4 regions of the Sporolactobacillus terrae genome follow, and region 4 is predicted to be linked to each of the others. Evidence: riboswitches for the same ligand, from Rfam matches in the RefSeq annotation. Region 4 holds a riboswitch; each other region holds the start of a gene.

What was found. A riboswitch is a leader RNA that binds a small molecule or an ion and turns the genes downstream of it on or off. The one in region 4 is predicted to bind S-adenosylmethionine.
Region 1: linked by a shared signal. The riboswitch ahead of metE (5-methyltetrahydropteroyltriglutamate--homocysteine S-methyltransferase) and the one ahead of K7399_RS02680 (methionine ABC transporter ATP-binding protein) in region 4 are both predicted to bind S-adenosylmethionine.
Region 2: linked by a shared signal. The riboswitch ahead of K7399_RS00210 (ABC transporter substrate-binding protein) and the one ahead of K7399_RS02680 (methionine ABC transporter ATP-binding protein) in region 4 are both predicted to bind S-adenosylmethionine.
Region 3: linked by a shared signal. The riboswitch ahead of K7399_RS10315 (Fur-regulated basic protein FbpA) and the one ahead of K7399_RS02680 (methionine ABC transporter ATP-binding protein) in region 4 are both predicted to bind S-adenosylmethionine.

Annotation. Positions count from the first base shown of each region.
Region 1 is NZ_CP082837.1:1,854,143-1,858,358, forward strand. Features, by position in the region: gene K7399_RS08780 (putative bifunctional diguanylate cyclase/phosphodiesterase) at 1-1,398, opposite strand, end outside; SAM riboswitch class I at 1,706-1,820, shown strand; gene metE (5-methyltetrahydropteroyltriglutamate--homocysteine S-methyltransferase) at 1,910-4,216, shown strand.
Region 2 is NZ_CP082837.1:43,023-47,238, reverse strand. Features, by position in the region: gene K7399_RS00220 (amino acid ABC transporter permease) at 1-89, opposite strand, end outside; gene K7399_RS00215 (transporter substrate-binding domain-containing protein) at 182-991, opposite strand; SAM riboswitch class I at 1,516-1,619, shown strand; gene K7399_RS00210 (ABC transporter substrate-binding protein) at 1,894-3,483, shown strand; gene K7399_RS00205 (ABC transporter permease) at 3,531-4,216, shown strand, end outside.
Region 3 is NZ_CP082837.1:2,160,070-2,164,285, reverse strand. Features, by position in the region: gene K7399_RS10325 (iron-containing alcohol dehydrogenase family protein) at 1-362, shown strand, start outside; gene K7399_RS10320 (amidohydrolase) at 381-1,559, shown strand; SAM riboswitch class I at 1,626-1,733, shown strand; gene K7399_RS10315 (Fur-regulated basic protein FbpA) at 1,822-1,980, shown strand; gene K7399_RS10310 (EAL domain-containing protein) at 2,020-4,216, opposite strand, start outside.
Region 4 is NZ_CP082837.1:594,655-598,870, reverse strand. Features, by position in the region: gene K7399_RS02690 (MetQ/NlpA family ABC transporter substrate-binding protein) at 1-215, opposite strand, end outside; gene K7399_RS02685 (methionine ABC transporter permease) at 289-954, opposite strand; gene K7399_RS02680 (methionine ABC transporter ATP-binding protein) at 947-1,966, opposite strand; SAM riboswitch class I at 2,130-2,245, opposite strand; gene K7399_RS02675 (anti-sigma factor domain-containing protein) at 2,392-3,309, opposite strand; gene sigI (RNA polymerase sigma-I factor) at 3,360-4,118, opposite strand.

The DNA of each region.
Region 1 (4,216 bases), 1.3 Mb from region 4:
ATCACGAAACTGATTAAACGACAGATTAACCGAGATGGGGACATTCAACGCACCTGTCTCCTGCCATTTTTTCATTTGTCTGCATGCCTCATTCAGCACCCACCAGCCGATTTCCCGAATGATGCCCGTTTCCTCGGCCACCGCAATAAAGCCGCTTGGCGGCAATATGCCGTGACTCGGGTGCTCCCATCGTAGCAGCGCCTCTACACCGACGAGTGCACCGCTGCCGGCATCGACTTGCGGCTGATAATACAACACAAATTGTTGCTTGTACAATGCCTTTTGCAGCTCATCCTCAATACATATCTTTTTCATCAACTGCTGATGAAGCATCGTGTTATAGAAAAAATAGCTTTCTTTTGTGTCCTTCTTTGCTTCGCGCAATGCAGCATCGGCACAGCCAAAGAGCTGCACACTGTTGGCGCCATCTTGAGGAAAGCGTGAGATACCGATACTGTATGTCGCATAGATCTCTTTGCCATCAACGATGAACGGCAGCTCAGAAGTATGTGTCAACAGTTCGGCGGCATCAATGAGTTCGCTCCTACTCAAACGATTCTTGAACAAAATCATGAATTCATCACTGCTGATACGGTAGAGTTCTGCCGCAAGCGGTTCAAGTGCTGCATTGATACGCCCGGAGAGCATGATCAGCAATTTATTTCCAATCGTCCGCCCATACATTTCATTAATCATCTTCAGCCGATCGATATTGATCTTAAACACGGAAAAGGAATGGTCTTTGCGCTGATCGATCATCGCTTCAATGACTTCCTCAGCAACCAGTTGATTCGGCAATCCGGTAAGCGGATCATGATAAGCCTTAAATCGAATCGCCTCTTCCTTTTTTTGATCATTGTTATCTTTTAATTGCTGATAATTTTCCATAATCAGCTGCAAGTTCAAGTTAACGATTTTTTCCAACGCTTTAGAAATGATTAGCGCCTGTTCGCGACAATTCACTTGTCGATTGATCGCCTCAATGATGCAATTAATGAAACCATGTGACAAAGCAATCTGGTTGGACAAATCCAGCTGATAGCGGAAGCACAAAAGCGCCTGTTCACGACTGGAACGTATAAAGCGTTGGTCAAGAACGCCGCTTAAAAACATTTGCGTAATTTCAACGTTTTTATCGCGAATCGTTGTGCTTAATGATCTTGGTAAAAGCGTGCTCTGAAACTTAAAAAGATCAAACACAAATTCGGTTGTTGCATCAGCAATCTCATCACTTAAGCGGAGCAGAAATGGCCGAACCCAGCGCAGTAGTTGCAGATCAAACAAATGAAGATTGAGCAGTTGAATCCGTCGGCGTATCCGATGATCGCTGATTGACAACTCTGCAGGCTGTTCTTTTACTTTTTTTAACCAGTTTGCTTTGTTCCATTGGTCACTCATCGTTTGGCGTGCTCCCTCGTCAGTTCTTAATCTAGCGTTGAATGTTCATTATTTATATCGTCAGATACGAATGAAACATGAACACATTGGTTTTCAAGACTAATTTTGTGTCATTCGTTGTTCCGAATAGCCGACTGATGTCGCTTTTCATACACGTATTAATCGCTTTTATGTAGCATTGTAAGCTTTTCTCCCTAAATGTGCATGATGCTACAAGACTATTTATTGTGAAAAACGAATAATTTTGTGAAATTTATGCATTGACGGTCCATGTAATCCATGATAGTATTCAAGTTAACTTAATAAACTCTTATTAAGAGCGGCGGAGGGACTGGCCCTATGAAGCCCGGCAACCTTTCAGATTTATGAAAAGGTGCTAATTCCAGCAAGATTTTCCAATGCGAAGTCTTGAAAAATAAGAGGGTGCGGATTGTCACAGAAGCCTCTCTAACTAGAGAGGCTTTTTATTTGCCCCACTTAACCAAGCGGATTGAAACAGGAGGATGAAAGAATGGGTAAAGTATTGAGCGCGAATCTCGGCTATCCAAGAATTGGGGAAAAAAGAGAATGGAAGCGAGCTCTCGAAGCTTTTTGGGCAGGCAAATCATCAAAAGAAACTTTTTTAGAAACCATTAAAACGTTACGACTCAGCTACTTAAAAAAACAAAAGGATCTCGGCGTTGATCTGATTCCGATTGGCGATTTCAGTCTCTATGACCATGTTCTCGACACCGCGGTTCTCTTCGGCTTGATTCCTGATCGTTTTCAAACGGATGAAAAAGAGATAGCTTTAGAGACCTATTTCTCCATCGCACGAGGAAATCAGGATGCCGAAGCATCGGAAATGACCAAATGGTTTGACACAAACTATCACTATATCGTTCCGGAAATCAGCAATGACACGAAACCGCATCTGACGAAAAACCGTCTTCTTGATCTCTTCAATGAAGCCAAAAACGAACTTGGCATTGTTGGAAAACCGGTGATTGTCGGACCGATCACTTTATTAAAATTGGCAAAAGGCTATGATTCCGATCACTTCGACACATTGCTTGACGCGCTGCTTCCTCTCTATGTTCAAGTACTTGCTGAACTGCAGGAAGCCGGAGCAGAGTGGGTACAAATTGATGAACCGATTCTGGTCAAAGCACAAAGTGAGGAAGATCTTGCCGCATTCAGCAAGGCTTACGCCTACATCAAGAAAAATGTTCCTGAATTGAAGTTGCTGCTGCAAACGTATTTCGAGGCGCTGGATCACTATCAAGAAGTGACTGCTCTTCCGGTTGACGGATTCGGATTTGATTTTGTTGCCGGTAAAGCGGGAAATCTTGCAGCCATCAAGACCTACGGGTTTCCAAAAGATAAAGTACTTGCAGCAGGAGTCGTCGACGGCCGTAACATTTGGAAAACCGATCTTTCCGCAACTTTTACGGAATTACAAACCTTGCTCTCTGCAGTAAAAGATCATAAGAATCTTTGGGTAACGCCATCGTCAAGCCTTCTTCATGTTCCGGTAACGGTTTCCAATGAAACGGAGCTTGATCCTGTTTTAAAGCATGCCCTTGCATTTGCTGATGAAAAACTAGGCGAAATTGTGGTTCTTGCCAAGGGACTGAATGAAAGCGAGGCAGCAATCTACGGTGCTGTTGAGCAAAATCGTGCTGATCTGAACGCCCTGCAGCAGTCGGTTCACCGCAATAATGCAGCGGTTCAAGCAGAGCTGGATCAATTGAGCAAAGAACTTCCAACGCGACCTGCTTCCTTCGATTTGCGTCAACAGGTGCAAGCGGATGCGTTCCAACTGCCACCGCTTCCGACCACAACAATCGGCAGCTTCCCGCAAACAAAAGAAGTTCGCCAAGCACGCCGCAATTGGCGCAAGGGCGAATGGTCGGACAGCCAATATGATCAATTTATTAAAGAAGAAACGAAAAAATGGATTGACATTCAAGAGGAAATCGGTCTGGATGTACTGGTACACGGCGAATTCGAACGCAACGATATGGTTGAGTATTTCGGTGAAAAACTGGACGGCTTTGCATTCACGCGCTTCGGATGGGTCCAATCGTACGGCTCCCGCTGCGTGAAGCCGCCACTGATCTTTGGTGATGTTTCCTGGAAAGAACCGATGACCGTAAAGGAAAGTGCCTATGCACAATCCTTAACCAATAAACCGGTTAAAGGGATGCTCACCGGCCCGGTCACCATTTATAACTGGTCTTTCGTTCGAAACGACATTAGTCAAGCCAGCGTCTTTAACCAGATTGCGCTTGCACTTAAAAAAGAAGTCCATGCACTTGAAGAAGCCAATATCCGTATGATTCAGGTTGACGAACCCGCGCTTCGCGAAGGGCTTCCGCTTAAGGAAGAGAAGAAAGCAGGCTACCTGCACGATGCTGTTTATTCGTTCAGGCTTGCGACAACCTTTGTTAAAAACGACACACAGATTCATACGCATATGTGTTATTCCGAATTCGATGAAATCATCGACACCATCGATGCTTTGGATACGGATGTGATCTCGATTGAAGCGGCACGCAGCCACGGCGAAATCATTGCAACCTTCGAGGACTTCCATTACAAGAAGGGGATTGGCCTCGGTGTCTATGATATTCACAGCCCACGCATTCCAAGTGTAGCGGAAATGAAATCCTACGCCGAACGCGCATTGAACGTTCTTGATCCAAAAGTTGTTTGGATCAACCCGGATTGCGGCTTAAAAACACGCCGCACGGAAGAAACCGTCCCTGCACTTAAAAATATGGTTGAAGCAGCGCAGCAAGTGCGCGCCGAACTCAGCCATACCGTTTCTCGATAA
Region 2 (4,216 bases), 550 kb from region 4:
GCAATCACTGAAATAATTGCCAGCAATACAGTGACATACGCCCCTTGCAAAAAGAAGCTGTAGTATGATCCCAAAAAAGAGAAATTCAAGAATTCCAACCCCAATCCCAATTATTGGAATTATATAAATACTGAAAAGACAATGTCGTATGGCTCATGATTTGACGCGTGTAATCACTTGTTTATTCCTTAACATACTTCACTTGTTCGATAATCCATTTTTCATATTGTCCTTTGTATTTGGTGATCGCAGTGTTTACCGCATCCTTAAAATCTTTGCTTGAGTGATTCGGCATTGCGATCGCTGCACCGGCAGTATCGTCATTGTATTTTAAATTTGTTTGCGCAAGCGACGGATTCGCTCGAATGAGCAGCTCAGCGGTTGGTACGTCAACGAGCATAGCATCGGCCTTATTATGGGCAACGGCAAGCGCCAAGTCATTCGATTTCCCGAGGAGTTTTAAATGTGCTTTTGGAAAATACTTTTGAGTAACCGCCTGCTGAGTCGAGGAATTAATCGTAGCCACGGTCGCATTTTTCAACGCAGAAGGCTTCGCGTATTTACTCAATTCACTTTTCCTTACAACAAACACATTGGTGCTTTTATAGTAGACTTTTGAAAAATCCGCCGCTTTCTCACGTTCCGGTGTCGGACTCATTGCAGAAACGATCATATCTATTTTTCCGCTCTGCAAAGCCGGCAGCAATCCATCAAAATCCATATCCTTAATCTCGTATTTGACATCCATCTGCTTGGCAATGCGCTTCACCAGTTCAAGATCAGCACCTTTAATCTCATTTTTGCCGTTGTTGCTGTAATGAAATTCATACGGAGGGGTTGCTGCACTGAGGCCAACAACGAGTGTTCCCCTCGCCTTGATCTTTTCCAAACTCGTCTTCTTGTCCCCATTGCTTCCACAAGCAGCTAGCGAGAACATCAGAATGAAAGTAAAAGACAATGCTGAAATGATTTTAAATACCCTTTTCCCCAACTCAATACATCTCCTTTAACGATAGATTTATATCAGCTCATTTTGAATAGTGAGATAATATTAATACGTATTATAACGTTATGTCTTTCAATGACTTAATATTATATTCTAAATATTGCAATGTCAATATAATATTTTAATATGTCTTAACATTTTGTTATATTATCTGACATAAAAATCTTGTAAATGTTGATAGATCAAGCATTTACAAAGGAAAAATAATTTCATTAGAAAAACTAGGCTACCTTGTTCCTTAATCTCCAGCCATGTGTGATCGTCTCGTGTCTTTTCGGTGCTGAATCGCCGCTTCGGTTACTCGCTGGCACGCATCAACTAAGCGCGATCCCGCAGGCGCCAGAGTACCTCCGCTTGGATTCTTGCCAAGACACGGGTCTATTGGTTTAAAGACGGCGCAAAATCTTATGCTTTCTTATCCTGTTAGAAAAACTAGGCTACGCCTAAGGTATTGAATTAAGAAACACATTAATATATAATGTTTTCAATTGAATACAGGAATCACATACTTCTTATCAAGAGAAGCTGAGGGACTGGCCCGATGAAGCTTCAGCAACCGTCGTTGTAGGGCGACAAGGTGCTAAGTCCAGCAGGGAAATCTGAAAGATAAGGAAACCGACCAAGTGTTTTCTTATACCATTAAGAGAGCGCTTTTTTCATTTCTTTAATTTGGGATGAATGGGTTTGCTGAAGACAAAGGAGGGAATGGCTCACTGCTAAGCAAGTTAGGTTGGCGTTTTTCCTAGTAAACCTATAAAATTACCAAAATAATTTTACATAGGTTTCGAGATTTTAGCTCTACGCTTTAAAATTGCATTTTGGAATGAATTGCATGTAAATTCATAGTAAAAAGGTAAATTTAATATTTTTAATGGAGGTATTTTGCTGTGAACCATCTTCGAATGAATCGTTTTATTTGTTTAATTATTGGATTAACTCTGGTGTTTACTCTCGTCGGCTGCGGATCGCAAGCTTCCGATCAAACGGATTCTGCCCCTACAAAAGGGGGAACTTTGAAAGTGGCCTATGCTTCAGAACCCGATACATTAGATTGGTCGTTTACTTCGGCCACCGCAACACGGGATATCGGTTGGAATATTTTCGAAACACTTTTTGCTTTGGATAAAAATTACACGATTAAGCCGTTACTAGCAACCGGTTATAAAGTAAGCAGCGATAAGAAAACCTACACCATCACGCTTCGCAAACATGTCCCGTTTCAAGACGGATCGGTGATGTCGGCCGATGATGTCATTGCTTCGCTGGACCGATGGAGAAAAGTATCTTCTGTAGGCCAAATCACGAACAGCTATATTAAAAAAGTAAGCAAATTAAATGATCAGACCCTTCGTGTTGATTTGAAAACGCCTTACTCCTCCTTTATCGAAAGTATGAGCGCACCGAAATCTGCATTGGCGATCATTCCTGAAAAAATAGCGAAACAAGCGCTTGATCAACCTTTAAATACAAAGCAGCTCATCGGAACCGGTCCCTACCAATTCGCAAAATGGGACAAAGGGCAAAAGATTGAATTAAAACGGTTTAAAAAGTACGCATCACGCAAAGAAACAAATTGGGGCGGCCTGACCGGGAAGAAAACGGCCTATTTCGACAAAATCGACTATTTGATCGTCAAAGATACGACCGTCAGGCAAAATGGTTTGAAAACCGGTTTATATGACTATGCGCAAGGCATTCCTTCAGATCTCTACGACACGTTAAAGAATTCCAAACAAGTCGCACCGGTGACTTATATCAATGGCTATTCGACGCTGACCCCCGATAAAAGTGAGCCGCCGTTCAATGACCTAAAAGCGCGGCAAGCATTGAATGCAGCGTTAAATAAAAAGGCAATTGCGCAAGCAACTTACGGAAATCAAAAGTTCTATCAGCTGGACGGCGCCCTTTTCGATCCTTCCCAAAAACAGCTCTATACCAAGGAAGGCACTGCGGGTTACCTTGCCTATAATAAAGCCAAAGCAAAACGGCTTTTGAAAGAATCAAGTTATGACGGCAAACCGCTGACGATCATTTACTCGAATGACAACGATAACTACAAACGGATTGCAGAAATCGTCAAGCAGCAAATGGAAGAAGTCGGATTTAAAGTCAATTTGGTGCCTTATGAATGGACAACCTTCCTCGCGAAATGGAAAGATCCAAAGAACTGGGATCTGGAAGTCGTCGGCTGGTCGACACGCTTCTCACCAAGTGAATTGGGCATGTTGGTGCTGAATTCGAATAATAGCGGCTGGTATGAAAGCCAAAAATGGTCTTCCCTTTTAACGCAATGGGGAAAGGCGGACACAGATGTTCAAAGAAAAGCCGTTTTGAAACAAATGAACGAAACGGTATACAGCGAACTGCCTTTCTATAAGATCGCAAACGAATCATCGTTTGATCTGCGAAGCACCAAGCTGCACTATGACAGTTGGTTAGGTGAACGATTCTGGAACACTTGGAAGACAAGTGAATGAGACCGTGCATCGTCTGAGTCGTTCCATCAGATGAAGGAGGAAAAGTCTTGCTTAGATATATCGCAACGCGTGTCGTATCGTTAATCCCTATATTATTTATTGTCAGCTTGATTGTCTTTTTGATCATACACTTGACCCCAGGCAATCCCGCTGCCCTGATTTTGGGACAAGACGCCAGCCGCGCAAGTATTCATCAATTAGAGAATAAATTGGGGCTCAATGAACCTTTGTCTATTCAATATTTGGATTGGATGAAGAAACTCTTAACCGGAGACTTAGGCCAATCGGTGTATTCATCTGAATCTGTAAAAGGAATCATCGCTTCCCATATCGGACCAACCATTAATTTGACGGTCTTTGCACTTGTCTTAACATTACTTGTTGCGATCCCTACAGCTGTCATCGCTGTTTGGAAGCGCAATACATTACTAGATCCTATTTTCATTTCGCTTTCTTTACTCGGCGTCTCCATCCCTGCGTTTTGGCTGGCCATACTGCTTGTTTTGATTTTTGCGGTCACGTTTCCTATTTTCCCGGTTGCAGGATATGTTCCGCTTTCCAGAAATTTCTTCAACGGGCTCTACCACCTCTTCCTGCCGGCCGTTATTTTAGCTTGCGTGGAGACGGGGTTGATCGCAAGAATGCTGCGCGACGGCATGCTGGAAGCAATTGGCCAGAACTATACGAAAACGGCTCGAGCAAAAGGGCTTAGTGAAAGCGCCGTGCTTTTAAA
Region 3 (4,216 bases), 1.6 Mb from region 4:
GTGCCCATGCGATTCATAATGCGATGATCAAGATCCAAGGCATGAGCCGCTACCAGCATGGCATCAAGGTCGCATATGGGTTGCTTGTCCTGCTTGCCACATTGGGACAGCATGCGGAAGTGCGCAAGCTGCTGCCTTTTTATAGGCGAGTTGGTCTCATTGACGCATTGGAGCAGTTCAGACTGAAGAATGTCAATGAGGCGAAGCAAATTCTGGCCAAAGAATGCGTGGAGACGGAGATTGGTTTCCGTTTTGTCTTCAAAACATTTGATGAAGCGTTTATTCTGAATGCATTAAATCAGGTGGAGACGCTTGCAAACGAAAGCAGCGATGCAACGCTTACGCCGCAGTCTCGATCATAAGGCAGATGAATAGAAAAGATGAGCCAAATTTTAGATGAAGAAACAACATATCTCACGCTTTTTAAAACATTGCATCAGCACCCGGAACGATCGCTGCACGAGCATGAAACAACCAATCTGATTAAAAAAAGGCTTCAGGACCTTTCCATTTCGCTAAGGGAGAGCCATCTTGAAACGGGAGTTTTCGCCGATATCTCAGGTGATCCGGACGGTCCGGCTATCGGACTTCGCGCGGATATTGATGCCTTGCCGATCCTTGAACAAACCGATCTGCCTTATAAGTCGCAAAATGACGGTGTCATGCATGCCTGTGGCCATGATTTTCATACAACCGCTTTGCTTTGGGCTGCCGATCTGTTAAAGCAAAATCAGCCGAAACTCCCGGGTACGGTTCGGTTGATTTTCCAGCCTGCTGAAGAAGCGGGACACGGAGGGCTTAAGGTGGTTAATGACGGTCAGCTCAAAGGACTTCGTGCGGTGATCGGCGTGCATAATAAACCGGATCTGCCGGTAGGAACGATTGGCATCAAATCCGGTCCGTTAATGGCTGCTTGCGATAAGTTTAAAGTTACATTTCATGGCATTGGCGGACATGCAGCGATTCCTGAACGCACGCGAGATGCGATCGTTGCTGCCTCATCGTTCATTCAAACGGTGCAATCGATTGTCAGCCGCAACATCACCCCGAAGCATGAAGCAGTGGTGAGTGTCACAAGTATTCACGGCGGCGATGTCTGGAATGTGCTGCCTGAAGCAGTTGAACTGTTGGGTACGGTACGCACTTTTTATGATGAGGACCGCGTGTTAATCATTGACCGATTTGAAGCAATTGCTGCTGGACTTCAACATGCGTACAATGTGCAGGTTCAGGTTGAGTGGGGGCAAGGCACGCCTTCAGTATTTAATAATGAAACAATAGCGAAGATCATTTACGATGCAAACAAAGCGGAGACTAACGTGGTTACCCCAGACTTATCGGTGGCCGGCGATGACTTCTCATGTTTCCAGCGTGAAGTTCCGGGCGTATTTGCCTTTATTGGGTCGAATGGACCGGAGGACTGGCATCATCCTGCGTTCCGTGTTGATCCTGCCGGAATTCAAACAGCAGCCACCTTCTACTACCGATCGGCTATCGCTGTTCTGCAAGCATTAAAAGATGAAGAAAGACCCGAACCGTCGCTGCCTGATGAACGTTAGCAAAGCATGCACATTGTAAACGACAGATCTGTGATCACCACCAAAAGAATAGCCATGATTCAGTCATGCTTATCCAGAGAGGCGGAGGGATTGGCCCTGCGAAGCCTCAGCAACCGACCCACACGTGGCACGGTGCTAATTCCACAAGCAGAATACGTTGCTTGAAGATAAGTCGAGGACACGATCGAATAAAAACCTGCTTCCTCCTCTTAGACGTGAAGGGAAAGCAGGTTTTAATTTTTTGTAAGGAGTGGTCAGCATCATGAATAGTGCGCTTCGAAAGACCGTTGAAAACAGGCGTGAACAATTAATTGAACGGTTGATTGCCCATCATGTCTACAAGAAAAATGGAAAGCATCTCTTTGAATTATCCTTATCAGAACTCGAACATGAATATAAACAGGTGCAGAAGCGCGCTTAAATTCATGGATTCACGCACCATGGCATGGTCGGCTTTTTCTTACCGTGAATCCTTTACGTTTGAGAAAAAGTCGAACTTGTCCGTCGTTACGAAATCAGGATTGGGAGTAGGCGAAGCGGTTTTGAGCATATGTGCCAAACGATTGAGCTGCTGCGAGAGGAGTGTCCGCTCCTTCTCACTCATGTTAAATACGAACCCGTACTGGAAAATCTCTGTTTTGAGTTCCTTCGCCCAAACGACTGAACCATAGAATGTAGCTGCCTTCCCAAGAATCGTTGTTTCTATTTTTAAGATCATTGAGGAATCAATCCCGAACCGTAAATCCGATAAGAAGCGCAATCCGCCCAGCCCGATATTTTCAATTAAAATACGCGATTGCCCGAGACGAACCGTTTGACCATGGAAATGATCTAATGTGACGGACGCTTTTAACGGCGATTTAAGGGCGACTCTAAAGAACTTACGCCTATTTTTATGAGGCTTTCTTTGAGCATGTCGGCTTATGTCGGCGGAACGGCCACGTTGTTTGCGCACAAATTTGGCAAACTGGTCGGCCGGTATGGGTCTAGAAAATAAATAACCTTGTACGACATCACATTTGATTTCTTTCAGCAACTGCAGCTGTTCTTGCGTTTCGACTCCTTCTGCGACTACGCGCATGTTCAAATGGTGAGCGAGATCGATGATTGATTGCGTAATAAACCGAGAGCTGTTATCGCCAGTTGCATTCAAGTCATCAATAAACGATTTATCAATTTTCAGCGTATCGATCTTGCCTTTGAATCGTTTCAGATAAGAAAGCGATGAGTAGCCGGTGCCGAAGTCGTCAAGATGAATGCCAATTCCGTTTGCTCTGAGGCCATCTAAAATCGAAAGAACCGTTGCTTCATTTTCAAGAAGCGAGGTCTCCACAATCTCAACTTCCAAATTGTGCGGGTCCAGTTTTGTTTGATTTAAAATTTCCAGAATACGTGTAACGAGGTCGTTTTCTAGAAAACGATACGCCGTTAAATTGACGGAAATTGGGAGTTCGGGTAGTCCAGCTTCCTGCCAAGCCTTATTTTGGCGACATGCCGTCTCCTCGATCCAGCGGTCGATTTGACGCATAACGCCGATTTCTTCTGCAAGCGGGATGAATTCCGTTGGTGATACAAGCCCCCATTTTGGGTGATTCCAGCGGATCAGTGCCTCAGCGCCCACAATTTGATTGGTAAAGAGATCGACCTTGGGCTGATAATATAAGTCGAATTGATGCAAATCGAGTGAATTTCTCAAGTCTGACTCTAAGGTGAACCGCTTGTAGCCAGTGATATCCATCGTGGATGTGAAGATCCGGTAACGGTTATGTTTGTCTTTCTGTGCCCAATGAAGTGCAGCGTCGGCATGTTTCATTAAAGTTGTGCCATCATCGCCATCATCAGGAAAGATACTGATCCCAAGATTGAGTGAAACCGGGATCCGGTAATCGTTAATGAGGAACGGTTCGTCAAATGCGCTGACCATGGTTTCTGCGAGATTGACGACCGTTGGATAGAAGACATTTGGACAGAGAATGAGAAACTCATCGGCACTGATTCGGGCGATAAAATGACGCACATCAAGTAAAGCTCTCAGTTTTTTCGCAAACTGTTTTAGCAATTCATCACCGGTCGGATGGCCTAATGTATCATTGATGTATTTAAAACGCTCCAGATCCAAATACATTACAGCCAGATTCTGGTGCAGCGAGTTGCTGACAATCAATTCCTGTTCCAGTTTTTTGCGGAAAAATCTGCTGTTAGGCAGATCGGTTAATTCGTCATGATTAATCAGGTATTTGGTTAACGCTTCTGCTTCTTTGCGTTTGGTTACGTCTTGAATACTGCCGATAAACGTTGCTTTGTCGCGATAGATAATTTTCTTAATCGAGCAATCAAAGTGATGCATCTCACCATCTCTGATCTTTCGAAATGAAAAATCGATGCCTTTCTCTCCAGCGACTAATTGATCGGTAATGGATCGAACGTTCGATTGATCATCCGGATGCAGCACATCAAGAATGCATGCATCTCCTGCGAGCTCTGGTTCAAGAAATGCATAGAGTTGCGGATTCCCATAAATGAGTTTTTTTCCTTGAAAAATAAAGATCGCAAAAGAAGCACTGTCTGTGATGCTTTTGAAGAGTATTTCCGATTCGATAAGCGATTGCTTCAAACGATTGGTTTGCGTCACATCGGTTGCAACCGCAAACATGCCA
Region 4 (4,216 bases):
TTGGGCAATACATAGTCTTGGAACACTTTTACTTTCAAGTTAATCCCTTTTTTCTTCAGCAGCGGTACCGCTTGTTTCAAGATTTGTGCATGAGGAACTGCTGATGCACCGACAGTGAGTGTTTGCGTCTTTTGAGACGATCCTGCCGATTGTGCGCATGCGCTGAGAATGAGTGCGAATGCTAGAACAAGCGAAAAAACAATTGACTTTTTCATAGTTGTAACCCCCAATTAAGATGTGTTGCCATGATTTTTTTACCATCATTTTTTATGATCAGCTTTTAGCTGTCTATCTCTTGTCTACACGTCGCGTGATGCGATCGCCAATGTATTGAATCAAAAAAACAATGACTAGGATGATGAGCGTTGCAATGAACGTAATCAAGTTATTATTTGTTTGAAAACCTTCATTATATGCAATCGTGCCTAAACCGCCGGCACCAATAACACCCGCCATTGCCGTATTGCCGATCAGAGCAATAAAAGTTACCGTCATCCCTGAGGATAACGCCGGCATCGCCTCGGGAAGCAAGACCTTCAGAACAATCTGCCACCGCGTTGCCCCCATTGCTTGAGCGGCTTCGATGACGCCTTTGTCCACTTCTCTAAGTCCAATTTCAACCAGTCGGCCATAGAACGGAGCCGAACCAATAATAATTGCCGGCAACGCCGCAGTTGCTCCAATCATTGTGCCAAGCAGGAGCATTGTGAACGGGATCAAAAGAATAATTAAGATGATAAACGGGATTGATCGGAAAGTATTGACAAATGAGGCGATCAGACCATAGACCACCTGATTTTCAAAAAGTCCGCCTTTTGCGGTTAAATAGAGCAGTAAACCTAAAAGAATACCTAAAATCAATGTAAAAACACCCGATATAATCGTCATATAAAGTGTTTGTCCGGTTGCCAGCCACATGCCGGGCCAATCAACCGCTTGAAGCCATTCACTCATTAGAATTGAGCACCTCGATTGCTGCATGCTCGGAACGAATCGCTGCAAAAGCATCGTTCATCACATGGATAGTTCCTTCGACGGCAAGCAATGTCTTCTCCTGATGGTCCTTATCTGAACGCTCAGTCCCCAGCACTTTAACTGAAAGCTTCGTGTTGGCAAGCAGTCGGGCAAGATTTTTCTGAAGAAGCTGCGGATTATCCGCACTTAGATGAACCAGTGTTGCACGCTTCGGCGCCAAATCACGCAAACGTGCTGCCTTCTGCCTGCGGCCGTCATCGGAACTACCGATGAATGCTTTCGTTATCTGCTGTTTCGGGTGTTGGAACACCTCGGTAACGCCGCCCTCTTCGACAATGCATCCATGGTCAAGAACTGCGACGCGGCTGCATATCTTTTGAATGACGGACATTTCATGGGTAATCAATAGGATCGTTATGCCTAATGATTGATTGATCGATGACAAAAGCGAAAGAATTGAATCGGTCGTTTTGGGATCAAGTGCAGACGTTGCTTCATCGCACAAAAGCACCTTTGGATTGTTCGCCAGAGCGCGTGCAATGCCGACACGCTGTTTTTGACCACCACTCAGTTGCGCGGGATAAGCCGATTCCTTTCCTTCCAACCCCACCATTTTGATCAATTCCGCAATTCGGGACTCGCGCTGATCTTTTTTCGTATTCGTTAACTCTAAGGGAAGTGCAATATTCTCGGCAACGGTTCGCGACCAAAGCAGATTGAAATGTTGAAAGATCATACCGATATTGCGCCGTTCTTTACGCAACTGACGCTCATTCAGCTTCGTCAAATCGTGGCCATCGATCGTGATGGTCCCTGAAGTCGGTTTCTCAAGTAAATTAATCAACCGAATCAGCGTACTTTTTCCAGCACCGCTGTACCCGATAATACCGAACACTTCTCCTTCTTGAACCTTGAGATTAACCCTTGTTAAGGCTTGGACAGGACCTCTCGCAGTTCGAAACGTTTTCTCAATATTGCTTAATTGAATCAAATGCGTTCACCGCTTTCAAAAATTACACAACGCTATCCAAGGCATAAAAAAACTGTTTTCCTGTGTTTTCGGTTCGATTATGAAACGTTTCCGGCCTCTTCACCTCTTGTTCATTCATGATTCTCCAATAAAAAAACCCGCCTTGAGAGAGGTGGGTCCGCCTCTCTCATCTGCCAGAATACATTACACTTCTGTAGGAATTAGCACCTTGACTTTGCGCATGCGCAATCAGGTTGCCGGGCATCATCGGGCCAGTCCCTCCGCCACTCTGGATAAGAGTTTTTCTATTCAATTGAGTGTACTTAATTTACCATCCAAAACGGTTCGTGTCAAATCTTTTTATTATTCCCCGTGCTGCTTCGATCAAGCTTATCACAGTACACCGTCACACCGGTTTTCCTTGATCTTAATCCCCTTTATACCGTTCAGGCATAACACGCAGTGCGACTATTCAGATCGTGGTAACCACTGTCCCTTTGATCGATGAACCGGTCTCTCGATTGAAACGGATTCTGAAAGAGCGGATGTGCATGCTGCCAGTCCGATACGGCCTGCTCCGCTTTTGGATGATTCGCCCGAATACTTTTCGTTTCCTTAAATAAAGCGCGCCAAGGGAGTGAAAGCGACGCCGACCGTTCGCGAATTTTCTCGGCGGACAGCTGTCGGGCATCATCAAGGGATAACGTTTTCCCATAGGCATTCGCATTTAAATAAAGCAGATACTTGCCCGCCGACAAACCGCGTGCTTCAGCCGCTCGTTTTTGCTGAAGCGACGTATGCAGCCATTGCACGCCGATACCGTTCGCCTTTATTGCGCGACGTGTACTGCTTTTGAATGCTGCAGTCAGACCACTAGTGAAATCCGTTCGCTGCGAATGGCTGATTTGATCCGTAAGAACGGACGTAACAATGCAAAGCGAGCTGCCCGAATCGTTGCCCAATTTTGAAAGCAGCGCTGCGCTCAGTTCTTGAAAAGACCCATTCTGAAGCATTGGGCGTTCTTGAATAAATTGTTTTGCCTCTTGGTTTAAAGGTTGAACAGAAATAATGTTCATATTGCGGTCTACACTTGCTTCAACGCTCGCTTTCAGATCAAAATATACATAAGCGGCAACAGGCCCTGGGGGCGCGTATGAGCTGTGTGAAAGCGGCAGAAAACAGAGCACGGAGATGCTCAGTGCCATCATCGGTATCATAAGCGATTTGGGAAGAAGGAAGAAATGAGCAAGGTGTGCCGCCGTAACGGTTTGGCCAATCGACAATCTCGCCGTCCGTGTGAGATGAACGGACTTAAAATCTCCGTCATCAGTTAAAACGACGGCACGGCGCCCTCTCTTGGAAATGAGTACACCCTGATCTTGTTTAATCAGTGTTTCTCCCCACCTTTCTCAGGTCATTGAACCGTCTCCATTTCTGGTTCAATATAGGACCGTAATGCGCTGAACCCACCAATATAGATGAGTGCTAAAGCTATTATATACTTTCGATTCCTTTCAATCGTTTTACGGGAGCACGAAACAAATTGTAACAAATCTTTTATCGGTAACTGCTTTTTTTTCTTTAAGTAAGCGACCAATTCCTTATGTTCAACAAGTAATTTCGCAGAAACTTTTGCATTTTCGCGTGCATCTGCATGTTTCGGGCAGTGTTTGCTCAGTACATCAAACGTAATGCCGTAATCGAGCAGCAGTGCGCGGTAGCTTTCAATCTGTTCCATTCGTTCTTGAATGCGACGCTGTTCTTCATAGTGATCAATCGCCGCTTGTTGTTCGATAAAGCTTTCTTCCATCGTATTTTCATCCGATGGTTTTGTCTGATCCAAGTAAATATGGCGTACTTGTCGGGATTCTTTTCGAATAAAATCGATGATTCGGCGACGAATAACCATATCGGCAAAAGTCAGAAATTTACTCCCCTGACCGTTCTGATATTGATTGATCGCCTCGTTGAACGCAACGAGACCCACACTGAATTCGTCCATTGTTTGATCGATAAAACGATTGCATACTTTAGAAACAACCTTTTTAATAAAAGGTTTGTAGGATTCGATAATTGAGTTTCTCAAGATTTCATTTCCCTGTTGTACTTGGGATATATTATTTTCAAGCGAAATATTAAACGCTCCGCCTAATGTCATCTGGTTTGCGCTCATCAAAACACTCACCTCTCGCTTTTGCTTCTTCATTTAAGTAAAAAAAATAGTCAGGATCCAGAGTCGGTTGCTCTTCTTTTTTATAACATAACATGTCC